4 regions of the Kitasatospora sp. NPDC049285 genome follow, and region 2 is predicted to be linked to each of the others. Evidence: riboswitches for the same ligand, from Rfam matches in the RefSeq annotation. Region 2 holds a riboswitch; each other region holds the start of a gene.
What was found. Region 2 has a riboswitch for cyclic di-AMP ahead of AB0K51_RS16025 (transglycosylase family protein). Riboswitches for the same ligand answer to the same signal wherever they lie in the genome.

Region 1: another riboswitch for cyclic di-AMP. It lies ahead of AB0K51_RS25940 (M23 family metallopeptidase); the one in region 2 lies ahead of AB0K51_RS16025 (transglycosylase family protein).
Region 3: another riboswitch for cyclic di-AMP. It lies ahead of AB0K51_RS10135 (peptidoglycan DD-metalloendopeptidase family protein); the one in region 2 lies ahead of AB0K51_RS16025 (transglycosylase family protein).
Region 4: another riboswitch for cyclic di-AMP. It lies ahead of AB0K51_RS02685 (NlpC/P60 family protein); the one in region 2 lies ahead of AB0K51_RS16025 (transglycosylase family protein).

The regions. Positions count from the first base shown of each region.
Region 1 covers NZ_JBFAQR010000049.1:33,839-41,012, forward strand. Annotated here, with positions in the region: gene AB0K51_RS25905 (ATP-binding protein) at 1-37, opposite strand, end outside; gene AB0K51_RS25910 (SpoIIE family protein phosphatase) at 129-2,300, opposite strand; gene AB0K51_RS25915 (hypothetical protein) at 2,396-2,614, opposite strand; gene AB0K51_RS25920 (hypothetical protein) at 2,788-2,991, opposite strand; gene AB0K51_RS25925 (TetR-like C-terminal domain-containing protein) at 3,022-3,588, opposite strand; gene AB0K51_RS25930 (alpha/beta hydrolase) at 3,588-4,409, opposite strand; gene AB0K51_RS25935 (YiaA/YiaB family inner membrane protein) at 4,553-4,843, opposite strand; cyclic di-AMP (ydaO/yuaA leader) riboswitch at 5,070-5,236, shown strand; gene AB0K51_RS25940 (M23 family metallopeptidase) at 5,247-6,029, shown strand; gene AB0K51_RS25945 (hypothetical protein) at 6,048-6,962, opposite strand; gene AB0K51_RS25950 (GNAT family protein) at 7,013-7,174, shown strand, end outside.
Region 2 covers NZ_JBFAQR010000021.1:12,439-19,612, reverse strand. Annotated here, with positions in the region: gene AB0K51_RS16035 (AMP-dependent synthetase/ligase) at 1-1,833, opposite strand, end outside; gene AB0K51_RS16030 (hypothetical protein) at 1,958-2,158, opposite strand; gene AB0K51_RS16025 (transglycosylase family protein) at 2,298-3,566, opposite strand; cyclic di-AMP (ydaO/yuaA leader) riboswitch at 3,572-3,742, opposite strand; gene AB0K51_RS16020 (hypothetical protein) at 4,249-6,357, shown strand; gene AB0K51_RS16015 (hypothetical protein) at 6,454-7,174, opposite strand, start outside.
Region 3 covers NZ_JBFAQR010000010.1:100,437-107,610, reverse strand. Annotated here, with positions in the region: gene AB0K51_RS10155 (ribose-5-phosphate isomerase) at 1-272, shown strand, start outside; gene AB0K51_RS10150 (GNAT family N-acetyltransferase) at 352-1,602, opposite strand; gene AB0K51_RS10145 (PP2C family protein-serine/threonine phosphatase) at 1,807-3,021, shown strand; gene AB0K51_RS10140 (hypothetical protein) at 3,422-3,616, shown strand; cyclic di-AMP (ydaO/yuaA leader) riboswitch at 3,984-4,140, shown strand; gene AB0K51_RS10135 (peptidoglycan DD-metalloendopeptidase family protein) at 4,142-5,131, shown strand; tRNA gene AB0K51_RS10130 (tRNA-Gly) at 5,263-5,336, opposite strand; tRNA gene AB0K51_RS10125 (tRNA-Pro) at 5,487-5,560, shown strand; gene tig (trigger factor) at 5,749-7,131, shown strand.
Region 4 covers NZ_JBFAQR010000002.1:196,333-203,506, forward strand. Annotated here, with positions in the region: gene AB0K51_RS02675 (NYN domain-containing protein) at 344-1,648, shown strand; gene AB0K51_RS02680 (NlpC/P60 family protein) at 1,846-2,883, shown strand; cyclic di-AMP (ydaO/yuaA leader) riboswitch at 3,250-3,398, shown strand; gene AB0K51_RS02685 (NlpC/P60 family protein) at 3,413-4,486, shown strand; gene AB0K51_RS02690 (NlpC/P60 family protein) at 4,695-5,756, shown strand; gene AB0K51_RS02695 (hypothetical protein) at 5,792-7,030, shown strand; gene AB0K51_RS02700 (PfkB family carbohydrate kinase) at 7,002-7,174, opposite strand, start outside.

The DNA of each region.
Region 1 (7,174 bases), on a different contig from region 2:
ATCCGGCTGCTGCCAGGCACCATTGAGTGGTCGTCACGCGGGGATTCTAAGGTGGTGTTACTACTGCCGTATGAACAGATCAGAGCTTGGCTGTTCAGACCACGTCAATATTGGACAAGCTGCCCCGACTAGCCCTCGACGGCGCTACCCGAGCGGTGCAGCAGGAGCAACGCCACGTCGTCCGCCCGGACTTCACGCTCCGTCACATTCAGCGTCAGCAGGTCCGCCAGCCGGGACAGCGCCTCCGGCTCGTCCAACCGCCGCGCCCCGCCCGTCTCCGCGACCCACAGCCCCAGCCCGCCCAGCATCCGCTGCACCGACTCGTCGTAGTCCTCGTCCCGGACCTCCACCAGCCCGTCGGTGTACGCCAGCAGCGTCTCGCCCACCGCCAGCTCCTCCACCGTCAGCGGGTACCGCGCCCCCGGCAGCACCCCCAGCGGCGGCCCGCCCGGCAGCCGCAGCTCCCGCGCCCCGTCCGCGCCGATCAGGACCGGCGACGGATGCCCGGCCCGCGCCGCCCGCACCCGCCCGGTGGCCGGATCCAGCGTCAGGTACAGACAGGTGGCGAACAGTTCGGTGTCCAGCTCGGACAGCAGCCGGCTGGTCCGCTCCAGCGTCGCCGCCGGATCGTTCCCGTCCGTCGCGTACGCCCGCAGCCCGCTGCGCAGCTGGCCCATCACCGCGCTGGCCTCCGCGTTGTGCCCCTGCACGTCGCCGATCACCAGCCCCACCTGGCCGTCCGGCAGCCGCAGCAGGTCGTACCAGTCGCCGCCGATCATCATCCCCTCGGTGGACGGCAGGTAGCGCGCCGCCGAGACGATCCCCGGCACCTCGGGCAGCGAACGCGGCAGCATCGCCCGCTGCAGCTCGCTCGCCCGCTCCAGGTGGATGTCGTACAGCCGGGCCCGCTCCAGCGACTGCGCCAGGATGCCCGCGAACGCCGAGTACATGGTGCGGTCCTCGCGCCCGAAGGACCGCTCGGTGGCGAAGGTGATCAGGCACGACCCCACCTGCCGGCCCGACGCGACCAGCGGCAGCACCGTCCAGGCCGCCGGCGCCCCCGCGGGCCGCGCCCCGCCGCCCGGCTCGCTGAACAGCGGCTTCGCCCGCGCCAACGCACTCTCCATCACCCCGCCGGCCAGCTCGTGCAGCCGGTTCAGCTCCGCCCGGTGCGGACCGCCGAACACCGTCGGCGACACCGGCAGCAGCCGCCCCTCGTCCACCAGGTCCAGCACCACGCTCGCCGCGCCCAGCGCCGGCCGCGCCACGTCGGTCAGCGCCGTGGTCACCTCGCGCACCGTCACCGCCCGCGACAGCGCCCTGGTCAGCGCCAGCAGCAGCGCCGTCCGCGCACCCGCCGCCGGGTTCGGCTCCGCCAGGTCCGGACGCCACGGACGGACCGTCACCAGCCCGGCCATCCGCACCGGCCGCCGGTGCACGTCCAGCATCACCTCGCCGGCCTCGTCCACCAGCCCCACCGACCCGTCCGGCCGCACCACCCGGTACCGCAGCCGGTACCCGCCGCCGGTGGCCAGCGCCTCCGCCAGGCCCGCCTGCACGTCCGGCAGGTCCTCGGGGTGCACCACCCGCGCCAGGTCCGGCATCGGCCCGCCCGGACCCGGCGGCTCCAGGCCCACCACCCGGTACGCCTGCTCGTCCCAGACCGTCTCGCCGGTCACCAGGTCCCGCTCGAACGCGCCCGCGCCGGCCGCGTGCACGGCCAGGGCGAGCAACTGCGCGTCGCCCGACGGCGCTTCGGCCCGCGCCCCGCCCGGCGCGGGCTGCGCCGCGTGCACGTGGTCGAGCAGGTGCGCCAAGCGGTGCGCGCACGCCTCCGCCAGCGTCTCCAACAGGTCGAGGTCCCGCTGCGGCACCGCCCCGCGGTGCGCCAGCGCCAACGCCAGCGACCCCACCGGGTCGCCGTCCACCACCAGCGGCAGCACCGCCAGCGCCACCAGCTCGGTGCCCAGCCCCGCCGCCGCGTTCGGATAGTCGGCACTGGTCTGCCGCGGCGACAGCAGCACCGGCTCCCGGGTGCGCAGCGCCAGCGCGGCCGGCAGCTCGGACGCCGGATCGACCACCCCGTACTTCTGGTGCACCCAGTCCGGCAGCCCGTGCGAAGCGGTCAGCCGCAGCATCCCGTCGTCCAGCAGGTAGAGCGCCGAACCCTCACCGGTGATCCACGCCGGGCCCTCGGCCAGCAGCGTCCCCAGCAGGTCCGCCGCGCTCGACGCGCGCAGCAGCAGCCGCAGGCACCGCAACTCGGTGCGACTGGCAGGCCGCGGCGAGCTCTGGTCCATCCGAAGCGCCGGCCCTTCCGCTCGTCGTGCCAGTGCCGACCATCCTATGGACGCACCGGCCGACCAGGCGGTTCACCACACGGGCCGACGCCGTGTCACTGCCCGTCGACCTCGCCGTACCCCGGCTGCGGCCGCGCGGCGACCGGGCGCAGCGAGAACACCCCGCGCGCCACCGAGAAACCCCGCTGCAGCACCGCCCCGAGGCTCTTCGGCCGGGTCGTTCCCGCCCAGGCGGGCGGAGCGTCGTCCAGGGCGGTCCGGGGCGTGGGGATCAGTCCGGTGGCCGGCTCGGTGTGCTGGGTCGCCTGCGGCATGTGCGCTGTCCTCCGTGCTGTCGGTCACGACCGTGAAGGCGGTCTTCATCGGTATGACTTCCCGACCGACAGACAGTGTTACGCGCGGAGGATGACGAGAAGGTCTCGAACCGGCACCGAGTTCGGGGATTCGCGCGGGAATGCGGCGATTGCGCCGCTCGTCCCGGAGGTGCTCAGAGCGACGGCGCCTGCCCTGTCAGCCCCTGCGCCACCGACTCCGGGTAGTCCGGCGAGAGCGGCAGGTCGGGCGCCGTGACCGCGTCGGTCAGCGGACCGGTGCCGACCGGGTGCGGGGCGGCGTGCGCGCTGGGGGCGGCAAGGGAGGCGACCACGCCGACGGCCAGCGAGGCAAAGGCGAGCATGCTGCGCTTCTTCATACCGGGTAGAACGCGCGAGTCGCCGGGAGGTCACGACGGCCAGTGCGCCAGGCCCGCCACCAGCACCTCCGTCAGGCGCTCCAGCGTCACGTCCCGGCCCTCGGCGAGCTGGAACGCCCCCGCCGTGGCCAACGAGGCGTACCCGTGGGCGGTCGCCCGCAGCGTCCGGGCGGCGTGCACCGCCTCCGACCCCGCCAGCCCGTACCCGCGCAGCACCGCGAACAGCACCTCCACCAGCCGTCCGCCCGCCGCGCTCAACTCCGGGTCCGGGTCCGGCGCCTGGGGCAGCGCCGCGTACCGCCGCGGGAACTCGTCGGCGTACCCGGCGTACGCGGTGAGCAGCGCGGCCACCGCCGCCTCCCGGGAGCGGCCGAGCACGGCCGCCGCCAGCCGCTCGGTCAGGTCGTCGGTGGTCCGCACCGCGACCAGCCGGCGCAGTTCGGCGAGACCGCCCGAGACGTGCTTGTACAGCGAGGGGGTGGCCACCCCGGCCTTGGCGGCGACCGCGGCCAGGGTGAGCGCCTCGGCGCCCTGAGCATCGATCAGGTCGAGGGCGTGGTCCACCACGGCGGCGGTGGAGAGTCCGGCGCGGGGCATCAGGCGATCTTCCCGAGGAAGGCGAGCAGGGCGTCGGCGACGAGCTGCGGGTGCGAGGCCATCGGGTAGTGGCCGGCGTCCTCGATCATCACCTTGCGGCCCTTCAGCGCCGCGGCCTGCCGGTCGGCCAGCACCTCCGGCTTCGGGAAGTCGGGGTCCTTGGCGCCCATCAGCACCAGCCCGGGGGCGGTGACCTCCGCGCACCAGCCGATCGGCGCGGAGTTGCCGTGCAGGTACCCGGCCACCGCGGCCTTGCGGGCCGGCTCGCGCAGCATCGCGCCGAGCGAGGCCCGGTAGTCGTCGAAGTCCGCCGGGCGGGCGCCCTTCGGGTAGTAGAACTTCTGCATCGGGCTCCAGATGCCGGGGAAGGCGCCGATGACCGGCCCGGCGACCCCGAACAGAGCCTTCTGGAAGGCGTTCAGCGGCAGGTTCTCGACGAAGGCGTCGATCAGCACCACGCCGCCGGTGCGCTCCGGGGCGAGCGTGGCGGCGCGCACCACGGTGGCACCGGTGTACGAGCTGCCGACCAGCACGGCGCCGCGCAGGTCCAGGTGGGCGAGCAGGGCGACCAGGTCGTCGGCGATCGCGGCCGGGCTGTAGTCGGCGAAGCCGGTGGAGGTCTCGCCCATGCCGCGGAGGTCCATGGTGACCACCCGGTGGCCGGCCGCGCTCAGCAGCGGGGCGAGGAACCGGTAGACCCGGCGGGAGTCGAGCATGCCGGGGAGCAGGACCACCGGGACGCCGTCGCCCGGGGTGTCGTCGTAGGCGAGGGTGCCGCCGGTGACGTCGAGGTACTGGGTGGTGCCGAGGGTGCTGTTCATGGCGGGCCTCCTGGCTGGTCCGGGCTCTCCGGGGTTCGGCTGACTGCCGATAGCCATAAAGCTAAGGCTAATAGCCTTAGCCGTCAAGTCCTGGAGGTGGCGGAGGCCTGGAGGCCCGCCGGAACGGCGGTCGGCGGGTGCGGTCAGATGCCGTCCACCTTGAAGGGGTCGTGTTCGGCGATCAGCTTCTCCAGGCGGGCCTGGTCGACCCGGCTGGTGAGCGCCCCCTCGTCCTGGCGGTCGCGGATCACCTTGGCCAACGTGAACGCGGAGGTGATCTCGAAGAGCAGTCCGACGGCGAGGAACGCGCGCATCCAGGCGTTCACCGGCAGGTAGGCGATCCCGACGACGAGCGCGACGGTGGCGAGGACGAAGGAGGCGGCGGCCTGGAGGTAGAACGCCGCGGTGGTCCGGTGGGGCATCGGTGCGGTCATGGCACCAGGGTCGGGGCGCGGTCGGCCCGGGTCGTGAGCACGGATACTCAACTCCGCCGTCACGGTCCGTCATGCCGGCGGTGGGGGCTTCTGGTAAACCGTCACAAATCACCCATAGGTCGTCAGGAAAGTTTCACAGCCCCTCGGTAGGAGCTTGGAATCATGGGGTCCATAGGATTAACGTTTGATAACGCAGCGCGGTCGGCAACGCCGTAACCAAGCGGCACCGTGCGCCACGCCTAATCCAACCGGGCACGCCCTTCACCGGGCCGCCCAGGAGCCGGGGAACCACCTTCCACCGGGGTGAATCGGAACGGCCCTCGGGCCCGACCGTAGGAGACCTTCCACCTCCGAACCCGTCAGCTAACCCGGTCGGCGACAGGGAAGGAAGGAGCACGCCCCCGTGGCGTCGACCTACACCGAGAGCACCGGCACCCGGCTGCTCGACCACCCGGCCGAGCAGGACGCCGTCCGGCACCGCCTGCCCCGCCAGTCCCGCGCCGGAGCAGCCCCGCTGTTCGGCGCCGCCGCGATGACCGCCGCGCTCGGCGCCACCGGACTCGCCGCCGCCCCCGCGCAGGCCGCCGCCCCGGCACCCGCCGCACCCGCCGTGACCGCCGCTGACGAGGCGTCGGACGGCCTGCTGGCCGCCGACCCCGGGCTCGCCCTCGCCGCCCGCATCCAGCAGCAGGCCGACGGCCAGCGCACCGCGGCCGACGAGAGCGCCCGGGTCGCCGCCGCCCAGGAGGCCGAGGCCAAGCGGGCCGCCCAGCAGGCCGGGACGCACCGCGACGCCTACGCCCTCCCGCTCGCCGACTACCAGCTCACCGCACACTTCGCGCAGTCCGGCGACCACTGGGCGCTGCTGCACACCGGCCTCGACTTCACCGCCCGCACCGGCACCCCCGTCGCCGCCGTCGCCGCCGGCACCGTCACCTCGGCCGGCTGGTCCGGCGCCTACGGCTACCGCGTCATCCAGACCCTGCCCGACGGCACCGAGATCTGGTACTGCCACCTGTCGCAGATCGCCACCCCGTCCGGCCAGGTCACCGCCGGCACCGTCCTCGGCGCGGTCGGTGCCACCGGCAACGTCACCGGACCCCACCTCCACCTGGAGGTCCGCCCCGCCGCGGGCGCCCCGATCGACCCGCTCCCGTGGCTCACCGCCCACGGCCTCCAGCCGTAGGCACCGCCGCCTGACCGGCTATCCCTCCGGGTCCAGGCCCGGGAGCCCGTCCCGCTCGGCCTGGCCCGGGAGGTACTCCTCCGGCGCCAGGTCCGCGAACGCCTCCCGCTGGGCCGGACCCGGCACGTAGTCCTCCGGCGCCAGGTCCGGGTACTCCTCCAGCAGCAGGCGGGCCAGGCCCGGGACGGTCCACTCGCCGCACAGGTCGATCGCGGCCTCGGCCACCGCCGCCTCGAACCCCTCGAAGTCACCGGCGAGTTCGGCCGGCATCGGGAGCCCGCGGGCGGTCAGCTCGGCCAGGTTGCGGTACGAGCGGTGCATCAGGCCCTGCTCCAGCAGCCGCCGCGCCCCGTCGGTGGCCATCCCCACCACCCGGATCCGCTCCGGGCTCCACGCGTCGCCCGGCTCCAGGCCCGGCACCTGCTCGAACGCCGCCTGCCGCTCCTCCTGCGTGAACTCCCGGAAGCCGTCCAGCCACACCCGCACCGCGTCCAGGTCCCACTCCGGCACCCCGTCCGCCCGCAGCAGCAACGCGTACAGCCGCGGCCAGGTCACCAGGTCCGAGCGCCGCAGCAGCCCCGCCAGCAGCTCGCCCTGCCAGTCGGCCTCCTCGTGCAGCCGCTCCCACCGCTTGGCGTTCAGCCGCCGCGCCGTACGCTGACGGTCGATCAGCAGCCGCACCGCCGCGCCGTACGCCAACGGGTCGCCGTCCGGCTGGACGTACAGGTGCAGGCGCTCGTACAGCAGCTGCTCCACCATCGGTGAGGACAGCTCCGGGAACCCGTCGTGCAGCCGGGCCCCACCGAGCTCCAACAGCGTCAGGACGGCCCGCACCGCCCCCTCGTCCACCGGCGGCAGGCCCTCGCCCGCCGCCCAGTCGAGCAGGTCGGCGGTCCGGGTACGGGGCAGCAGCTGCAGGTCGTCGTCATCCACCCAGGTACGTTAACCGGTCCCCACCCCACCGCCGGGTAGGGTCGGGCGCCATGGAAACCGTCCGGCTGACCGGGCCCCGGCTCACCCTCCGCGAGTACCGGCACACCCCGGAGGAGGTCGCCGCGCTGCAGGCCGTGCACGGCGACCCGCGAGTCGTCCGCCACCTGGCCTTCGAAGCCCAGGACTTCGAGGGCTGCGCCGACCAGCTGGAG
Region 2 (7,174 bases):
CTCGGTGAAGTCGCCCGCCACCACGCGCACCCGGCGGATCGACTCGGCGCGCGAGACCGTCGAGTTGACCGCCCGCACCGCCGCCGCCAGCTCGGTCAGCACCGCGTGGTGCACCGGGATCGCACTGGCGATGTCGACGGCCTCCGTCCCGGTCGGCGGGCTCTGCGGCCGCAGTTCCAGGAAGTGCTCGACCGCCTCGGCGTCCAGGGTGACCAGCGCGCCCACGTACGGGCGGCCGTTGCCGACCACCAGGCACTGGCCGACCAGCGGATGGGCGCGCAGCCGGTCCTCCAGCGGGCCGGGGGAGACGTTCTTGCCGCCGGAGGTCACCAGGATCTCCTTCTTGCGGCCGGTGATGCTGAGGTAGCCGTCCTCGTCCAGCCGGCCCAGGTCACCGGTGGCGAACCACCGCGGCCGGGAGGGCCGCGGCGCGCCCAACTCGTAGTAGCCGTCGAAGATCTGATCACCGCTCAGGTGCACCTCGCCGTCCTCGGCGATCCGCACCGCGGTGCCCGGCACCGGCGGGCCGACCGTGCCGGGGCGGGGCCGCAGCGGCGGGTTCACGGTGGACGGGCCGGTGGTCTCGGTCAGCCCGTAGCCCTCGTGCACCAGCACCCCGGCGCCGGCGAAGAACAGCAGCAGCTCCGGGTCGATCGAGGAGCCGCCGCTGATCGCGTACCGGATTTTCCCGCCCATCGCCTGCCGGACCCTGCGGTACACCAGCACGTCGTACACGCCGTGGGCCATCCGCAGCGACAGCGGCGCGGGCCCTCCCTCGCCCGCCAGGGCGGCGAGTTCGGCCCGGGCGTAGCGCACCGCGACCCGCGCCGCCCGGTCGAACAGCTTCACCGCGCCCCTGGCCTGCGCCTGGGCCCGCCCCACCTGGTGGATCTTCTCGAACAGGTAGGGCACCCCGACCACGAAGGTGGGCCCGAACTCGGCCAGGTCCGGCCGCAGTTGATCGGGCTTCAGGGACGGGCTGTGGCCGACCCGGATCCGCCCGTGCACGCAGGTCACCTGGATCATCCGGCCCAGCACGTGGGCGAGCGGCAGGAACAGCAGGGTGGACGGAGCCTCGCCGGTGACCTCCTCGAAGACCGGTTCCAGCAGCGCCCGGCAGTTCGCCGCCCCGGTCAGGAAGTTGCCGTGCGTGAGCAGGCAGCCCTTGGGTCGCCCAGTGGTCCCCGAGGTGTAGATCAGGGTGGCCTCGCTGCGCGGGCCGAGCGCCGCCCGCCGCCGCTCCAACTCGGCGTTCGGCACCGCCTGTCCGAGCTCGGCGAGGGCGCCGACGGCGTCCTCGTCGAGCCGCCACAGCGGGACCGTCCCGCCGGTGCGGGCGATCGCGACGGTCAGCACCTCCGCGGTCTCGGCGTCCTCCGCGACCGCCAGCACCGCGCCGGAGTCCCGGACGATCCACTCCGCCTGCTCGACCGAGGAGGTCGGGTACACCGGCACCACCGAGGCGCCGGCCGACCAGGCCGCGAAGTCCAGCAGCATCCACTCGTACCGGGTGCGCGACATCAGTGCGACCCGGTCGCCGGGCCGCACCCCGGCCGCGACCAGTCCGCGCGCGGTGGTCGCCACCTGGTCGGCGAACTGACGGGCCGTCAGGTGCTCCCAACCGCCGTCGGCCCGGCGCCTGCTGGCGACCCGGGCCGCCGGGTCCTCCTGCGCGTTGCGGAAGGGCAGGTCGGCGAGGCTGCCGGTCTCCGGCGGCGCGACCAGGTGGGGGCTGTGCGCCTCGACCACCCGCCCGCCGGAGCGGACGGTCCGGACCGGCACGCGGTCGATCAGGTGTTCAGTGCGCCCGGCACGGGCGAGGGGATGTGCCATGAGCGGACTCCCTTGGGTGGTGGGGGTCCGCCAAGGGTAGGTACTCGGCAGTAAACTTACTAGACGGTAAGTTCCTTGACGGTGCCGGAGATTGTGTAAAAGGTGCGTGTTCCCTGACGGAGCGTCAGCCCTGGTCGGCCTGCGGCGCGGGACCGGTGAACCGCTCGTTCTCCCGGTCGTTGCCGGTGATCGCCTCGGTGCGCCTGCCGGTCGAGAGGTAGTCGCGCACCACCAGCTCCACCGCGTCCTGCGGACTGGTCGTGCCGACCCGCATCATCACCTCGAGCGCGAGGTCCGCGTCGAGCGAGATCGTCACCTTGGCCATCGGGTCGCTCCTGAACGCTCGGGACAGGTCCGTCCGGCCGAGCATAGGCCGCTGCCCCCGGAGCCGACCAGGGTCCCCGAGGGCAGCGGTGCATCAGGCGCGGGCCGGGCCCGCGTCAGGCACTGGGTGGGCGGACGGGTCAGACCCGGCCGGCGAAGTCCGGCGCCCAGTTGGCGATGGTCTCCGTGCGCACACCGGCGCTCGGGTTGGCCGCCTCGACGTACTTGCCGCCGCCGACGTACATCGCCACGTGGTACACGCCCGAGTTGGCGCCGTTGCTGGACCAGAACAGCAGGTCGCCCGGCTGCAGGTTGTCCAGCGACACCCGGGTCGAGTAGTCCGCCTGGTCGGCGGCCACCCGCGGCAGGCTGATGCCGGCCTGGCGGAAGGCCGCCTGGGTCAGGCCCGAGCAGTCCCAACCGCCGTTGCCGGTACCGCCGTAGACGTACGCCTGGCCGACCTTGGACAGCGCGAAGTTCACCGCGGCGGCCTTGGAACCGGTCACCGCGGAGGCGGTGGTGGTGGCGGACTTGGTGGTGCTCGCCGCGATGGTCGAGGTGCTCGCCTTGGCGGTGCTGCTCTTGGCGGCGGCGGTGGAGCCGGTGCTCTGGGTGGTGTTCTTGCCGGTGCCCTGGTGCGAGGAGCCGTTGTTCCAGGAGTCGTGCGAGCCGTTCCACGACGACTTGGTGGACTGCTCGGCCGGGGCGGAGGCGGTCGCGACGTTGCCCAGCGAGAGCTGCTGACCCGGGTAGATCATGTCCGGACCCTCGGTCAGGAGGGAGCGGTTCAGGTCGTACAGCTTCTGCCAGCCGCCGTCCACGTGGTGGCTCTGCGCGATGGTGGACAGCCAGTCGCCCGCGACCACGGTGTAGGTCTCGGCGGCCTGGGTGCTCTGCTGCGGCTGGGCGGCCGGCTGCTGCGGCTGCTGGGCCGGCTTGGTCTCGGCCTTCGCCTGCGGGGCGGCGGCCGGGGCCTGCTGCTGGGCCTTGGGCTGCTGGGTCTTGGCCGCGCTCTGGCCGGCCGAGGTGTCGACCTGCGGGGCGGAGCCGCCCTTGGTCAGACCCGCCTGGATCGAGCAGACCGGCCAGGCGCCGGGGCCCTGCACGGCCAGCACCTTCTCGGCGGTGGCGATCTGCTGGTCCTTGGTGGCCAGGTCGGCGCGCGAGGCGTACGCCGTGCCGCCGAAGGCGGCCCAGGTGCTGTTGGTGAACTGGAGGCCGCCGTAGAAGCCGTTACCGGTGTTGATCGACCAGTCGCCGCTGGACTCGCACTGCGCGACCTTGTCCCAGGTCGACACCGAGGCGGCCGAGGCGGAGCCGGAGGCCAGGCAGGGAACGGTGAGGCCGATGCCGACGACGCCGGTGGTCGCGATCAGGCGGCGGGCGCGCTTGGCGCTGATGGGCAGCATGAAGAAGCGTTCCTCTCCCACGCCTGCGAGGTGAGCTGTCGGATTCGGGCTGGAGTTGCCCGGCCGCGCACACCTGACGGCGTGCACGGCTTCACCCCAAGCCCCGGAGCGGCCTTCGACCACTCCCGGGCGACTTACCTGGTTCCCCCGCCCCTGCCGTGGTGCGTATCGCAATGCCAGCGCACCCGGCGGCAGGACTCGGCGTTCCGGGCGAACTGGGTCCGTGTGACCACGAACGTGGGCAGGAGATTAAGCGGAGTCAAGAGCAATTCGCAAATGGCTGTGAGGGGGGTCACTTTCTTTCGGAATGGCGATCAAGGAATTTCCGGCGAACTCCGATGGGTGGTCCGGAATCTGTTTTCGCGTCAGGGGTCGGCCGATCTTGTGTCCCGTTTGTCACCTTACGTTCTGATCCATGCCTTATGGTGGCTTTGGTGAGTGTTCGGTGCGAGTGGATCGGCGGACGTTTTGGATGGTTTTGCCGATGTTTGGTGGATAATCTCCCTCTGATCGCAAGGCCTTTCCGGAATTCCGGCTCGCTCCCGATGCGTTCTCGAACGCACGTGCCTGACGCTACGTCAGGATGCTTACTCGGATGCCGAGATGCGTGGCTTCGACACCTCCTCTGCCTATGCTGCCCTCGAGTTGAGTCGGGGTAGCGGGCCCCGGAAGGGCGGCGGCGGTGGAGCGGCAGCAGGACGGCGGGCGGCATCGGCGGCCGGTGGTGGGGCGGCGGCGGTTACTGGGGTGGCTGGCGGCGGGGACGGTGGCCGCGGTCGGCGGGGGAGTGGCGCTGCGCGGGTCGCTGGCCGGAGGTGTGGTCCAGACGCCCGTCGCGCTGCCGAGCATGAGCGACCATCAGCACGGTGCCATGAGCAACAGCAGCCCGGCCGCGCCGCCGCCGTCCAGCCCGGCGCCGCTGCCGCCGGCGCCGCCGGTGGACGAGGGCGGCCGCAAGTGGTCGGACGCCAAGGGCTGGGGCGGGCAGCTGCCGGGCCCGAAGAGCGCGGTGCGGATCACCGACCGGGTGCTGCTCGACACCGACGTGCAGGTCGGCTCGCTGCTGGTGGACACCGGCGGTTCGCTGGTCTTCGCCAAGGACCGCTCGGTGACCCTGGCCAGCGCCGGCAACGTGGAGGTCCGCGGCTCGCTCGCGCTCGCCCCGAGCGGCGCGGCCGTGCACACCCTGCGCTTCCCGTCCGTGGACGAACACCGCTTCCAGGGCGGCGGGATGACCGTGGTCGACACCGACACCGGCCTGTGGGTCACCGGGCAGGGGTACCTGCGGCTGGACGGTGCGCCGCGCACCGCCTGGGTCCGGGCCGCCGCCGACCTCAAGCCGGGCGACGCCACCCTCCGGCTGGCCGCCGCGCCGGAGGGCTGGCAGGTCGGCGACGAACTCGCCGTCACCCCGACCGCCCCGCCCGACACCGCCGACTTCTCCACCGCCTACGACCTGTGCACCGTCAAGGCGATCGACGGCGCCGCCGTCACCCTGGACGCGCCGCTGCAGCACGCCCACCCGCGGGTCGCGCTCGGTGGCGGGCTCACGCTCGGCGCGGAGGTGCTCAACCTGACCCGCAACGTCCGGATCGAGGGCACCGAGCAGGGCCGGGCGCACGTCCACGTCACGTCGAGCCGCCCGGCGGACGTCCGGCACGCGGCGATCCGCTGGATGGGCCCGCGCTCGGCCGGCAAGGACAGTTGGAACGGACAGCCCGTCACCGAGCCGGTGCTGGGCCGGTACGGGCTGCACTTCCACATGCTGCTGAACGCCTCGCGCGGCACCGTGGTGGAGGGCGTGGTGGTCCGCGACACCGGCAGCCACGCGTTCGTGCCGCACGCCAGCCACGGCATCACCTTCCGCGGCTGCATCTCCCACCAGACCTGGGAGGACGCCTACTGGTGGGACGGCCCGATCGACACCCGCACGCCGCAGGGCCCGTCCGACGACATCGGCTACGAGGGCTGCGTCGCCTCCCGCACCGTCTTCGAACCCAACCCGCGCGGCTACCGGCTGACCGGCTTCAGCCTCGGCGCGGGCACCGGCTCGTTCGCCCGGGACTGCGTGGCGGTGGGCGTGCAGGGCGCGACCGGGGCGTCCGGGTACGAGTGGCCGGAGACCAGCGAGGGCGTGTGGACCTTCGAACGGTGCCTGGCGCACAACAACCTGGAGAACGGCATCTTCGTCTGGCTGAACGCCGAACACCACCACACCGTCAGCCAGTTCGCGGCGTACCACAACGGCGGCTGGGGCATCGAGCACGGCGCGTACCTGAACGACTTCGACTACGGCGCCTCGGTGCTGTACGGCAACGCGGCCGGCGGCATCGCGGTGCACGCGCTCGGCCGGGACAAGGGCACGGTCTTCGACGGCCTGCTGATCGACGCGGCCGGGCAGTCCGACTACGCGGTCGCCACCCTCAAGCACCAGCTGGCGGGCGAGACGGTGACCCTCAGCCGCAGCCGGCTGATCGGGTACCGCAAGGCGGGCGTGGCGTTCCGGGCCACCGACGACGGCAAGCCGGACGACATCGCGGTGCTGGACTGCGAGTTCAGCGGCACCGAACTGTGGCTGGACCCGGAGGCGCCCGCGCCGAAGCGGATCCTGTTCCGCAAGGCGGGCCAGTCGCAGACCCTGTCGGTGACCAAGCCGGGCCCGGGCCTCGCGCCCAACCCGTGGAACGCCGCCACCAGCCCGACCACCGCGCCCGACGCACCGCGCCAGGTCGCGCCGCCGACGCTGAAGTTCACCGACTCCGCCCCGAGAACCGGCCGCGTCGCCGGCTGACCCCGCCGCCGCCTGGCGCGGGAGGTAGAGGGGAAAGCGCGACGGGCGGGAGCGCGCTGTTTCGCTACTCCTGCCCGTCGCGGCTGAAGGGCGGCGTCACGGCGCCGCGTGTGCTCCCGGGGTGGCGCGCGGCTCGGCGGCGGCGGCCTCGGCCGCGTCGAGCTGCTCCTGGGTCGGCTCGGGGAGCGCGGCCAGGTAGGTGGCGGCGATCAGCTGACCGACCGTCGGGTAGGCGCCGATCGGGGCGGCGCTCGGGCAGCCGGTCTCCTCGGCGGCGGTGGCCAGCAGCTCCGGGTCGGCCTCGGGGCCGATCACCAGCGGGGCCAGCGCCGGGCGCTCGGAGCCGGTCGCCCGCAGGTGGGCGACGGCCGCGGCGACCGAGCCGGGGACGTCCAGGGCGGCGGGCACCACGGGCACGGCGAGCCGGGCGGCCAGCAGCACACCGGTGATCCCGGCCGCGGCGGCGGCCTCCTCGCCGCCGGTGGTGGTGAGCACCACGCCGTCGGCCGCGGTGGCGATCGCGAACAGCCGCGCCCGGTCGGCCCGGGCCAGCCCGGCCTCGGACAGCCGGACGTGCACGGCCTCGGCGAGCAGCGGGTGCGGGCCCAGCGGGTCCAGCACCACGGCGCCGGTCTCGGCGGCGAGCTTGTGCAGCTCCGTCAGGAACTCGTGCGGGCCCGGGACCAGCGGCAGCACGATCGGCGCGGGCATCCCGGCCTCGGCGGCCTCGGCCAGCAGCCCGGCCACCGTCGGGGCGTCCTCGCCGTCCAGGTACCCCGCCGCCGCCGTGATGCCCGGCTGCTCGCCGCGCACGATG
Region 3 (7,174 bases), on a different contig from region 2:
AGGCGATCGCCGCCAACAAGGTGAAGGGCGTCCGGGCGGCCCTCGCCTGGAGCGAGCAGACCGCCGCCCTCGGCCGCGAGCACAACAACGCCAACGTGGTGTCGATCGGCGGCCGGATGCACACCGTCGACGAGGCCACCAAGTTCGTCGAGATCTTCCTCAACACCCCCTACAGCGGCGAGCCGCGGCACACCCGCCGGATCACCATGCTGTCCGAGTACGAGACCACCGGCGAGCTCCCCCCGATCCCGGCCCACCACCCGCAGGGCTGAACCCCGGACGCACGACGCCCGCCGCCGGTGCTCGACCGGCGGCGGGCGTCGGCGTTCCGCCGCCGGGTCGGCCGCCCGGTCAGAAGCCGTGCGGCAGCCAGGGCTCCAGCGCCGACCGGAAGGCCGCCGAGACGCCCTCCAGCGCCCCCGGGCGCAGCTCGGTCACCAGGCCTGCCGAGGCGAGCGCCGCCAGCGAGCCGCCGCCCAGGTAGACCGCCCCCAACTCCCGGACGTCCAGCTCCAGTTCGGCCGCCTCCTCGGTGCGGACGCAGACCGCCGAGCGGCCCGGGCCCGCGGTCAGCCGCCAGCGCCCGGCGTTCCACGGGCAGAACGCGTCGGTCACCTCCAGCACCACGTCCACCGACTGCGCGTACCCGCGGGCCGTCAGCGCCGCCGGCAGGTCCACCAGGCGGACGAACATCGCGTCCTCCAGCCGCGGCCGCAGCCGCCGGACGTCCGACACCAGGTGCAGCAGCGGATCGTCCACCGGCAGGCTGCGCACCTCCACCCGCTCGGTCAGGTCCTGGTCCAGCAGGTACTCCCACAGCCGGGCGGACACCCCCGAGTGCGCGGCCACCACCGAGCGGACCCGCACCACGCCGACCGGGCTGCCGTCCCGCCAGTCGCCCTTCACCGCGTACCGGGCGTAGCCCAGCAGTTCGCCGGTGGCCGGGTCCTCGGCCAGCACGCACTGCAGCGGGGAGTAGCCGCCGCGGGACGCCGGGGCGTCCAGCACGCCCACCCGGTCCCAGCCCGGCGCGCGCACCAGGGTGCCCGGGCGGCGGGTGGCGAGCGCGGCGTACAGCTCCTCGCAGCGCGCGAGTTCGGCCACCGGGTCGGCCAGCCGCAGCGCCGCGGCCGGGCCCGGCGGGACGTGCACCCGCACCCGGCCGCGCTCCAGCTCCACCGCCACCTTGCGGGTCGCCTGCCCGTAGCCGAACCGGCCGTAGATCGGCGGCTCCGAGGCGGTCAGCACCGCCAGCGGCTCACCGGCCGCCCGCACGTCGTCCAGCTGACGGCGCATCAGCGCAGTCAGCGCGCCGCGCCGCCGGTGCGTCGGCAGCACGCCCACCATGGTCACCCCCGCCGCCGGGACCACCGCACCGCCCGGCACCACCACCCGGAAGGTGAACGCCCCGCCGCCGCCGACCGTCCGCTCGCCCTCGCAGATCGACAGCGAGCGCTCCACCTCGGTCAACTCCCGCCACAGCGACCGCTCCTCGGGCGGCTCCTGGTCCCCGCCGAAGGCCACCTCCAGGTTCCGGTACCACTCCTCCCACTCCTCGGCGCGCAACGGCCGGACGGTCAGCTCGGGGTGTCGAATCGTCATGTACCCCTCCTATCACCCGATCCGGGCGATGGCGACGGAATTGCGGACGTGCCACCGGCCCGGCCGCCCCGGCGCCCGCCCTGCCGCCGGGTGGCCGCACCCCGGCCGCCCGGCGGCCGAAACCCGCCCGCGGCGCGCGGCCCGGCGCGCCCGGGCCGCCCACCCCGTCGACGCGCGCACCGCCGGTGGATAAGGTCGGACCCCATGGCCGACAGCACGCGGACGAGTGCGACGGGCCGCCCGGCCGCCAAGGCGGCCCGCGAGCCCGTGACGGCCCGGTGGCGCGCGGCGCTGTACCGGGCCCGACGCAGGCTGCGCCGAACCGGGGTGGACTACTTCCGCGGCGACGGCGCCGACTGGTGGGCCTTCGCGCTGCTCGCGCTGGCCGTCCCGCTGCTGGTCATGCTGAACGTCTGGATCCCCAACTGGTGCCCGCCCACCGCCCTGGTGCTGCCGATCCTGGCCGGCGCCCTGCTGCTGCGCCCCGGCACCCTGGTGCTGCTGTACGCGGTCGCGGCCGGCGGGCTGATCACCGAGTCCCTGGTGCACACCGGGGAGCGGACCGCGGCCGACAACCCCGACGCCTACATCTACGGGGTCACCCCCGGCGCGGCCCTGGTGGTCGGCGCGGTCGGCGTCGCCGGGCTGCTGGTCGCCCAGTTCCGCCGCCGGGTCGGCGTGCCGTGGCGCGGCGGCTCCACCATGCTCTTCGACCTGCGCGAGCGGATCCGGGTGCAGGGCCGCGTCCCCCGGCTCCCGGAGGGCTGGCACGCCGACATGGCGCTGCGCCCGGCCGGCGGCCAGTCCTTCTCCGGCGACTTCATGGTGGCCGCCCGCACCGGCCCCGGCGGCCGGGTGCTGGAGGCGGTGCTCGCCGACGTCTCCGGCAAGGGCATGGACGCCGGCAGCCGGGCCCTGCTGCTGTCCGGCGCCTTCGGCGGCCTGCTCGGCTCGCTGCCCGCCCACGACTTCCTGCCCGCCGCCAACGGCTACCTGCTCCGCCAGGACTGGGAGGAGGGCTTCGCCACCGCCGTCCACCTGGTGCTCGACCTGGACACCGGCGAGTACGAGCTGCTGTCGGCCGGCCACCTGCCCGGCATGCACCGCCTCGCCGGCGCCGGCCACTGGGAGGTCAAGCAGGCCGAGGGCCCGCTGCTCGGGGTGTACGACGGCGCCAAGTTCGAAGGGGTGCGCGGCACCCTCGGCCCCGGTGACCTGCTGCTGATGTGCACCGACGGCATGGTGGAGATCCCCGGCCGCGACCTCGCCGAGGGCATGGACCGGCTGATGGGCGAGGCGGACCGGCTGGTGGCCACCGCCCCGGTGGCCGGGCGCTCCGGCGCCGCGGTCCGGCTCATCGACACCGTCGCCAAGCACGTCAACGACGACCGCGCCGTGCTGCTGGTCTGGCGTCGCTGACTCCCGCCCGCGCCGGTCGGCGCACCGTGCGGGAGGCGCTCGCGGGCTGTCCACGGAGTGTCAACCCGGGACGTTGATCTTCGGCCAATTCTCCTGCGGCACCCGGGGAATGGATCACCTGCGGGTCTGCCTGCCGGTTTGCCGGGAGAGCCCCCGCAGTCCGCCGCCCGCCGACGGTCCGTCAAGGCCGGTCCGCTATGGTCACGGTCGGCGAAAATCAGTCTCATCGCGCGGGTTGCGGCGCCGGGCTTGTGGGCAAGTCCTTTACGCAGTCCGCACGAACGACCACACTGAGTCCGGATGGGCTGGTGGGGACACGGGGGGTTGGGGCCGGTTTCCGCCTGGAGCCATCTCCGGTTCCGACACGAGTCCCCGCCATGAACCGAGGAAGTGAGTCCGGGTGGCCTTCTCCGTCTCCGCGCTGGTCCTGTTCGGCATCGTCTGCGCCATCTTCATCCGCAACAAGCAGCTGAAGAGCGGGCACTTCATCGTCGCCGCGCTGTTCGGCTTCATGCTGAGCCAGTCGACCGCGGCCGGTCCGATCCAGCAGTTCCTCAACTCGGTCGCCAAAGCCATCTCCTCGATCGCGGGTTGACGCACCGTCGGCTCCCGGGGGGAACACCGCGACGGACGGGGAGGCGCCCCGCGCCGTCGCACCGGCCTGCCCGCGGGTGACCAGGGTCACCCGTTCCGTCACTCCGCGTCCGCACCGCACTGCGGAGGGTGCCCGAAATCGCCCCGCGTAGAGGGTTCGTAGGCACACCGTCATGATCCCGTGCGCGGACCGCAGCAGGCCGCTCGGCAGAGCGTGACCTGTCGATCCGTCAGCCCCTTCCCGATCTTGGGAACGGGGCTTTTCGGCGCTTGCCAGCCTCCTGACCCGTGGGTTTTGCTTCCTCAGCAGCCCGGCAATGGTCCGGGTGGGCCACCGAGCGGAACGCCTAGTCCTGCCGCCGTCCGGTGCCGACCAGATACCCAGTCACGGCAGGAGCGGGGGAACCACAGGTAAGTCGCCGGACCCGGAACACGGGCCCCGGCTCGGGGTGAAGCCGCGCTTGCGGCCGGGCAACTCTCGCCCGAACCCGACAGCTCACCTCGTAGGCGTCGGAGAGGAATGCTCATGTCCGTCAAGGGCAAGCACCGCAAGCCGCGTATGACCACCCTCGTCCGTATCGCCATCGCCACCGGCGTCGCCGGCGCCGCGGTCGGCCTCCCGGTGACCGCCGCTTCCGCGCACGTCACCACCGACCACCAGGACAACGGCCGCCAGTGGGCCCAGGTCTCGGTGGACGCCACCCCGGTCGCCGACACCGCCGCCGCCGCGCCGCAGGCCGCTCCGGCCGCCGCCGCGCACGACTACAAGGTCGTCTCCGGCGACACCCTGTCGAAGATCGCCACCGCCCAGAAGGTGGACGGCGGCTGGCAGAAGCTGTACCAGGACAACCGCTCGGTCATCGGCGGCAACCCGAACCTGATCTACCCGGGCCAGCAGCTCACCGTCAACGGCAAGGCCGCGGAGACCGCCGCCGCGCCGAAGACCGAGCAGGCCGCCCCGAAGGCCGAGCAGGCCCCGAAGGCGTCCAGCAACGACACCGCCAAGGCGTCCGGCTCCACCAAGTCGACCACCTCCGCGGCGAAGTCGACCACCTCCACCGCCAAGACCGTGCAGGCCGCCCCCAAGGCGTCCACCTCCTCGGTGGCCTCCTCCGGCTACGTCGCGCCGGCCCCCGGCAGCGTCACCACCGGTTACAAGGTGGCGGGCTCCAACTGGGCCAGCGGCTACCACACCGGCATCGACTTCCCGGTCTCCACCGGCACCAGCCTCAAGGCGATCGCCGCGGGCACCGTGGTCTCCGCCGGCAACGGTGGCGCCTACGGCAACCAGGTCATCATCAAGCTGGCCGACGGCAAGTACGCCCAGTACGCCCACCTCTCCTCGATCTCCGTCTCGGCCGGCCAGTCCGTGACGGCGGGTCAGCAGATCGGCCTGTCCGGCGCCACCGGCAACGTGACCGGCCCGCACCTGCACTTCGAGATCCGCACCACCCCGGACTACGGCTCCGACATCGACCCGGTCGCCTACCTGGCCGCCCACGGCGTCAACGTCTGATCCCCGCAGTAACCGTCGAAGGCCCCGCGCAGCGTTGCGCGGGGCCTTCGGGCTGCCGGGCGGAAACACCGACGGCCCGAGCGGAAACGCAGACGGCCCCAACTGCGGGTGCAGTCGGGGCCGTCGGGCTGTGGAGCGGGTGACGAGAATCGAACTCGCGTGACCAGTTTGGAAGACTGGGGCTCTACCATTGAGCTACACCCGCGTAGGCGTACCCGCACCGCCGTGGCGGTGGTGAGGACTGGCCTAGCGTACCTGGTCGGGGCCGCGGAATGCACACCGCTTTGCCGCCGTCGGCTCGCGGATTTCGCTCCGGTCGGGGGCGGGCCGACGTGTACTCTTCTGCTCGGCACCACGGGGTGTGGCGCAGGTTGGTAGCGCGTCCGCTTTGGGAGCGGAAGGCCGTCGGTTCGAATCCGGTCACCCCGACCGTGTGCGGCAGGGTCTCGTCCGGCGGGCGGGGCCCTGTTGTCGTCTTCCGCTTTTCCGGAACGCCGCCGGTGCCGGGCACAGTCGCTTTCGTGGTACCGGTAGGATGGACCGCTGGCGGTAGTACGGACAGCAATGCAGCCCCAACCGCCTATCGCCCTGACCGCAAGCCCCTAGGAGACCTAACCGTGAAGAGCGCCGTCGAGACTCTGAACCCGACCCGGGTTCGACTCACCGTCGAGGTGCCCTTCGAGGAGCTCAAGCCCAGCCTCGACGCGGCGTACAAGAAGATCAACCAGCAGGTCACCGTACCGGGCTTCCGTAAGGGCAAGATCCCGAACAAGGTGATCGACCAGCGGTTCGGCCGTGGCGCCGTGCTGGAGGAGGCCGTCAACGACGCGCTTCCGCGCTTCTACACGCAGGCCGTCGACGAGGGCCAGATCGACGTGCTGGGCCAGCCGGACATCACCGGCATCGAGGGTGTCGAGAACCTGGCGGACGGCGGTGACCTCAAGTTCGTCGCCGAGGTCGACGTGCGCCCCGAGGTCACCCTGCCCGACTTCACCGAGATCGCCGTCGTCGTCGACCCGATCGAGGTCAGCGACGAGGACATCGAGAAGTCGCTGGAGCAGCTCCGCGAGCGTTTCTCCTCGGTCAAGGACGTCGAGCGCGCCGCCGCCGAGGGCGACGTCGTGGTGATCGACCTGGAGGCCAAGGTCGACGGTGAGGTGCCGGACGACGGCACCGCCACCGGCGTGAGCTACGAGATCGGCTCCGGTCGTCTGCTGGACGGCATCGACGAGGCCGTGATCGGCCTGTCCGCCGGTGAGTCCAAGACCTTCACCAGCGCCCTCAAGGGTGGCAGCCAGACCGGCCAGGACGCCGAGGTCACGGTCACCGTGACCGCCGTCCAGGAGAAGGAACTCCCGGAGCTGGACGACGAGTTCGCGCAGCTGGCGAGCGAGTTCGACACCCTGGAGGAGCTGCGCGGGGACTCCCGCAAGCGCCTTGAGCGGATGAAGGAGTTCGACCAGGCCACCCAGGCCCAGGAGAAGGTCCTCGACGAGCTGCTCGGCCGGGTCGAGATGGACTACCCGGAGAAGCTCCTCCAGGACGAGATCGGCACCCGCAAGCACAACCTCGAGCACCACCAGCTGGAGCCGATGGGCCTGACCCTCGACACCTACCTGGCCTCCCAGGACAAGTCCCGCGAGGACTACGACGCGGAGACCGAGGAGCAGGCGAAGAAGGGCATCAAGACCCAGTTCGTGCTGGACCAGATCGTCAAGAACGAGGAGCTGGGCGTCAACCAGGAGGAGCTCACCGAGCACCTCATCCGCCGCGCCGCCGGCTCGGGCCTGACCCCGGACCAGTTCGCGCAGCAGGTCGTCCAGGGCGGCCAGGTGCAGCTCCTGGTCGGCGAGGTCGCCCGCGGCAAGGCGCTGGCCCTGGTGGTCGAGGCCGCCAAGGTCACCGACACCAACGGTGAGACCGTCTCCTTCGAGGACGACGAGGACGAGGCCGCCGACGAGACCGTCGAGGCCGCCGCCGAGGAGTCCGCGGAGGCCTGAGCTCCGCACTAGCGGGCGTCAGCCGACGCCGCGTCAGCCGGGA
Region 4 (7,174 bases), on a different contig from region 2:
CGCCACCCCACCGCCCCGCCCTCCCGTCCGCACTCCGGACGGGGGCGCGGGGCGGACTCGTCGGTGGGGTGCTGTCGGTGCGGCACGGTAGACGGGACAATTACAGGAAGCGGTGGTTCACGGCGGCGCGGCAGACGGCCGGGCCGGGCCGCCCGGACCAGGATCGGAGCCGAGGACAGTGGTGGAGGCAGCGAACGCGCCCACGGGCACGGACGGGATCGCGTCCATTCCTGAGCCCGGACCGGTCGAGGAGCCGGACGGTGCGGCCGAGGCCCTCGCGGAGCAGCCCGGCGAGGATGCCGCCGAGGCCCTCGCGGAGCAGCCCGGCGAGGACGCCGCCGAGGTGACCGGCCGGGCGCTGCCCGAGGGCGTGCGCCGACGGGTGGTCGGGATCGCCTCCGACGCGCTGGGCGGCATCCCCGCCGCCGAACTGCCCGCCTCGCTGCGCCCGTACGCCAAGTTCACGCCGGCCCGGCGGGCCAAGTACGCGGCGACCGCGCTGGCCGCCGCGCTGGAGTCGGAGCCGGCCTTCCGGATCCGGATAGCCGAGCGCCTGCGGCTGGGCCAGCCGGACCTGGTGCGCGCGCTGGAGGCGGGCACCGTGCCGGCCGCGGCCGACCCGATGGACGTCGCCGCGGCGGCCTACCTGCTGCGCCCGACCGGCTGGACCCGGCTGGTGCACGAGGCCGGCGAGGAGGCCGAGCGGGCCGACGCGGAGGGCGCGGCGGCCGAGGCGGCCAGGCTGGCCGAACGGCTGCAGGAGGAGCTGGCGGAGGCCAGGTCGACGGCCCGCGGCGAGCTGGAGCGGGTCCGCACCGAGGCCGAGGGGGTGCGGCGGGAGGCCGACTCGCTGCGCAAGAAGGTCCGCTCGCTGGAGGCCGACACCCGCCGGGCCCAGGCCGAGAGCCGCCGCCTGGCAGGGGAGTTGGAGGCGGCGAAGGCCGCCGCCGCGGCCGAGCGCAGCGCCGCCGAGAGCGAGGCGCGCCGGCTGCGCCACCGGGTCTCCGAGCTGGAGACGGCGGTGGAGACCGGTCGCCGCACCGCCCGCGAGGGCCGCAGCGTCGAGGACATGCGGCTGCGCCTGCTGCTGGACACCGTGCTGCAGTCCGCGCAGGGCCTGCAGCGCGAACTGGCCCTGCCGGTCACCGCGCTGCGCCCGGCGGACCTGGTGGAGGCGGTGGAGCCGGGCTCGGCCTCGCCGAACGACGTGGCCCGGCGCGGCCTGGCCGAGGACGATCCGGCGCTGCTGGACCAGCTGCTGGCGATCCCGCAGGTCCACCTGGTGGTGGACGGCTACAACGTGACCAAGACCGGCTACCCGCAACTGCCGCTGGAGCAGCAGCGGCTGCGGCTGCTGGGCGGGCTGGCGATGCTCGCGCAGCGCACCCAGGCCGAGGTCACCTGCGTCTTCGACGGCCAGGACCTGGACGTCCCGGTGATCATGGCGCCGCCGCGCGGCGTGCGGGTGCGGTTCAGCCGCACCGGGGAGACCGCGGACGAGCTGATCCGCCGACTGGTCCGGGCCGAGCCGCAGGGCCGTCCGGTGGTGGTGGTCTCGGCCGACAAGGAGGTCGCGGACGGGGTGCGGAAGGCGGGCGCCCGCCCGGTCTCCTCGACGCTGCTGCTCAACCGGTTGTCCCGGACCTGACCTCGGCTGACGGCCGATCAGGCGGCCCCGCGAGGTTGCCGGAGTGTGTCGGTGTGGTGAAAGCGTCCGGGGAGGCCGGTTCGCGGGCACCTGGGAGTGGACGCGAAGGCTTGGACTTCACTAGGGTCTGGCGTCAAACCTATATTCCGGACTATCACTCCTAGGGGTGAGTCCAGCAGGAAGAAGGAGCACCTCCCTTGGCCTCCCACCGCCGTCCCAAGCAGCCGAGCCGCGCACGGGTCTCCGTGCTCACCGCTGCCGCCGCGACCGCGGTCGCCCTGTCGGCCCAGGTGAGCGCGCACGCCGCGCCCGCGTCGCCGAGCAAGGACGAGGTCAAGGCGCAGGTCGACAAGCTGCTCGAGGAGCAGGAGCAGGCGGCCGAGAAGTTCAACGGTGCCAAGGAGCGCTCCGACCAGCTGCGCAAGCAGGCCGACCAGCTGCAGGACCAGGTGGCCCGCAGCCAGGAGCAGATGACCGAACTGGCCTCCGGGCTGGCCGCGGTGGCGGGCGACCAGTACCGCCAGGGCGGGGTGGACCCGTCGATGCAGCTGATGCTCTCCGCCAACCCGGACACCTACCTCGCGCAGGCGTCCTCCTTCGACCAGGCCGCCAGCACCCAGGCGGAGACCCTGAAGTCGCTGAAGGACCAGCAGCGCCGGCTGGACCAGCAGAAGCAGGAAGCCGCCCAGGTGCTGGCCGAACTGGACAGCCAGACCAAGGCGTTGAACGACGCCAAGGCGGACGTCCAGGACAAGCTCCAGCAGGCGCAGAAGCTGCTCAGCAAGCTCAGCGCCGCGGACCGCGCCTCGATCCTGGAGGGCACCGGCGGCTCCGCCTCCCGCAGCGCCTCCCGGGTCGACATCTCCAGCCTCCCGCCGGCCAGCGGCTACGCCGCGGTCGCGGTGAAGGCCGCGCTCGGCAAGCAGGGCGCGCCGTACGTCTGGGGCGCGACCGGTCCGAGCAGCTTCGACTGCTCCGGCCTGATGCAGTGGGCCTACGCGCAGGCCGGCGTCTCGATCCCGCGCACCTCGCAGTCGCAGGCCACCGCGGGCGTCAACGTCGGCCGTGACTGGCACAACGCCCAGCCCGGCGACCTGGTCATCTACTACGGCGACCAGCACCACGTCGGCATGTACATCGGCAACGGCCTGGTGCTGCACGCGCCGCACACCGGCGACGTGGTGAAGACCATGGCGGTCGACACCCTGCCGATCAACACCATCCGCCGGATCTGACGATCCGACGAACCGGACATAAGCCCACAGAGGGCGACAACTGACGCACCGTGACACGCCCGGACGGGTCGAGATCTCCCTGTGATCCGCGACACGTCCGGGCGTGTCATTTCTCGACCATATGGTGAAAATCAATAAGCTCTACGTTACAGGCTGATCACGGTCGGTCAGATTCGTAATCGAATTCGACGCAGAATCAGATTTTCTTCTGACAAGGATTTGAACGGATCACGGATCGGTTACTAGGGTCATGCCTCGACCACCGCAATGTCGATCGCCCATGGGGGGCGACGGCGGAGGTCGCCGCCGAGTCCGTGACACAGCGGGCGGGCCGTCACCACGAGGCCTGCCGACGGGGATGCCCCTGCGGGGGTGCTGTCGAACGGAGCCGGGGAACCACGTTCCCCCGGGGTGAATCGGTGTCAGGTCGGCCGTAGCAGCGGCCGGTGAGGCACCGTAGGGCTTCTTCCGGCCCGAACCCGTCAGCTCACCCGGTAGGCGGTGTGTGAGGAAGAAGGAGTCCGCCTTCGTGGCGTCCCATCGTCGTCCCAAGCCCGCAGGCCGTGCCCGGGTCTCGATTCTCACTGCCGCCGCCGCCACCGCCGTGGCGCTCTCCACCCAGGGCGGTGCGCACGCCGGCCCGGCGCCGACCAAGGACCAGGTCAAGCAGCAGGTCGACCAGCTCAACGAGCAGGCCGAGGTGAAGACCGAGGCGTACAACGCCGCGGTGGTCAAGCAGCAGGACCTGCAGAAGCAGGTCGGCCAGCTGCAGGACCAGGTGGCGCGCCAGCAGGACCGGGTGACCACCGTTCAGGACAGCCTGGCCGGCATCGCCGCCGAGCAGTACCGCACCGGCGGCGTCTCGCAGACCATGCAGCTGATGCTCTCCAGCAGCCCGGACGCCTTCCTCGGGCAGGCCGGCGCGCTGGACCAGGTCGGCTCCACCCAGGCCGGGCTGCTGAAGTCCTTCAAGACCGAGCAGGCCGCGCTCGACCAGCAGCGCGACGAGGCCCAGCGCAAGCTCACCGAACTGGACGTCACCGCCAAGGCCCTGAAGGCCGACAAGGAGGACATCCAGGCGAAGCTGGCCAAGGCCACCGACCTGCTCAACTCGCTCACCCAGAAGGAGCGCGACGAGCTGGCCGCCGCCGAGGCGAAGGCCGCCGCGGACTCCCGCGCCCAGGCCGACACCGCCCAGCGCGCCTCCCGCGACGAGTCCCGCCCGGACCTCGGCGCCGTGAAGGCCACCTCCGGCTACGCCGGGGCCGCGCTCGCCGCCGCCACGTCCAAGCTCGGCAGCTGGTACTCCTACGGCGCGGCCGGTCCGACCACCTTCGACTGCTCCGGCCTGATGCAGTGGGCCTACGCGCAGGCCGGCGTCTCGATCCCGCGCACCTCGCAGGCCCAGGCCGGCGCCGGCACCCGGATCGGGTCGGACATCTCCAAGGCCCAGCCGGGCGACCTGATCATCTACTACGGCGACATGCACCACGTCGGCATGTACGTGGGCAACGGGCAGGTCCTGCACGCCCCGCACACCGGTGCGCAGGTCCGCTACGAGTCGGCCACCGCGATGCCGATCAACACCATCGTGCGGGTCTGACCCAGGGTCAGCGCGAACGGCCCGACACCCCCGACCTGGGGTGTCGGGCCTTCGTCGTCCCGATGTCCGATTCGCGGTCAAATATTCGAAGGTGTCAGGGTTTGGACTGGATCGATCCGACTCGCTAACCTCTGCCCCCGAGCCCCCGAGCGGACGGCCGCCCCGCCGGGCGGCGGCGGAGGCGGCCGCAGGAACGGAGTCCTCGCGCATGTCGGTGCACCGTCGCCCCCCACTGCCGGGCGTCCAGCGGTTGGCCCGCGCCCTGGCGCTCACCGCCGCCGCCGCGGGCGCGCTCGGCGTCACGGTCGCCGCCGCCGGCGCGGCGCCGCTCAGCCCGGCCGAGCCGCTGGGCCGCAAGGAGGTCAAGGCGCAGGTCGACCAGCTGTACGACGAGGCCGAGCAGGCCTCCGAGAAGTTCAACGCCGCCCAGGAGCAGCAGCGGAAGCTGCAGGCCGAGGCGGCCTCGCTGCAGGACCAGGTGGCCGCCGGGCAGGACGAGCTCAACCGGCTGACCGGCAACCTGGCCGCGGTCGCCGCCGCCCAGTACCGCGCGCAGGGCGTCGACCCCACCCTGCGGCTGATGCTCGACCGCGACCCGGCCGGCTACCTGGACGGCGCCCGCTCGCTCGACCAGGCCACCTCCCGGCAGAACGACACCCTGCGGGAGGTCGCCGACCGGCAGCGCCGGCTCGACCAGCGCCGCCAGGAGGCGACCGCCAAGCTCGCCGAGCTGGAGAACGTCCGGCAGTCGCTGGCCGCCGCCAAGGAGGACGTCAAGGCGCGGCTCGGCCGGGCCCAGCACCTGCTGAACGGCCTCGGCGCCACCGAGCGCGCCCGGCTGATCACCGACGACGCCCGGGAGGCCGAGCAGCGCGCCACCCGCGGCGCCGACCGGGTCGACCTCGGCGACCAGCCGCCCTCCTCGGACCGCGCCGCGGTCGCGCTGGCCGCCGCGATCGCCAAGATCGGCTCCCCCTACGTGTACGGATCGACCGGCCCGCGCACGTTCGACTGCTCCGGTCTGATGTACTGGTCGTGGCGGCAGGCCGGAGTGACCCTGCCGCGCACCTCGCAGGAGCAGGCCTCGGCCGGCCGGCGGGTGAGCCTCGCCGAAGCCCGGCCCGGAGACCTGGTGATCTTCTACAAGGACATGCACCACGTCGGCATGTACGCCGGCGGCGGTGTCGTCGTGCACGCCCCGTACCCCGGGGCCCGGGTCCGCTACGAGAGCGTCAACGCGATGCCGGTCAGCTCGGTGGTGCGGGTCTGAGCCCGGACGAGCCCCTGGTCACCGACCTGCCCCGGGTGTCCGGGCGGCAGGTCGGTGCTCCGCTGTCCCGTCGCGCCGCCCTGCTGCTGGCCGCCGCCGGGGCGGTCCAGCTCTCGCTGCCCCGGGCGGTCGCCCCGCCCCGCCGGGCGCCGCTGGCAGCGCCCGCCGCGCCCGACACCCGCGGCGACGTCGAGCGGCTGCTCGCGCTGCGGGCGCTCGCCGTCCGGCAGGGCGACGCCGCCCGGCTGCTGGCGCTCGGCGCCCCCGAGGCCGAGGAGTCCGACCGGGACCTGCTGGAGCGCACCGCCGAGCTGCGCTTCGCCGAGTACACCCTGAAGCTCGGCTCGTTCACCGAGCCGCCGGCGGGCGCCGACCGGATCACCGTCGCCGCGGAGCTCGGCTACCGGCTGGACGGTGTCGACGACTACCCGGCGCTGCTGGAGCGGCAACTGGAGCTGACCCGCGCCGAGGACGGCTGGCAGGTGGTCCGGGAGACCCCGACCGGAGCGGTGGCGCCCTGGGACCTCGGCGCGGTGCGCGCGGTGTCCGGGCGGCGCAGCCTGGTGCTCGGGCTCGGCGAGACCGCCGAGCTGGGCGCGCTGGCCGAGCTCGCCGACCAGGCGGTGCCCGCCGTGGCTGCCGTCTGGGGCGACTGGAAGCCCGGCCGGCTGCTGCTCGAACTCCCGCTCACCGAGCAGCAGTTCGCCCGGCGGATGGACGTCGCCGCGGACAGCTACCAGGGCATAGCCGCGGTCACCCTGGCGGTCAGCGGCGCCCCGGCGCACACCCCGGCCGACCGGATCCTGGTCAACCCGGAGGCGTACCGGCAGCTCAGCGACCTCGGCCGCCGGGTGGTGGTCACCCATGAGGCCACCCACGTCGCCACCCGGGCCGACACCAAGCCGTGGACTCCGCTGTGGCTCTCCGAGGGCGTCGCCGACTACACCGGCTACCGCGGCACCGGCCGCACCGCCCGGCAGATCGCCCCCGAACTCGCCAAGGAGGTCACCGCCGGTCGGCTGCCCACCGCGCTGCCCGCCGACGAGGCCTTCACCGCCGGCGCCGCCGGGATCGGCCAGGCCTACGAACTCTCCTGGCTGGCCTGCGACCTGATTGCCCGTCAGTGGGGCCAGGACCGGCTGGTGGCGTTCTACCGGTCGGTCGGCGCGCTCGGCGCCGGGCAGCTGGACCGTGCGATGCGCACCGAACTCGGCGTCGGCGTGGAGGAGTTCACCAAGCGGTGGATCAGCGAGACGGCGAAGCTGCGGAGTTGAGCGCCGCCTGGAGGCCCGCGGCGTCCAGGAAGGCCGTGTGGGTGCCCGCCGTGGTGCAGGCGAAGGCCCCGGCCAGCGCGCCGGCCCGCATGCACTCCTCGACCGGGCGGCCGGCCAGGTGCCGGCTGAGGAAGCCGGAGACGA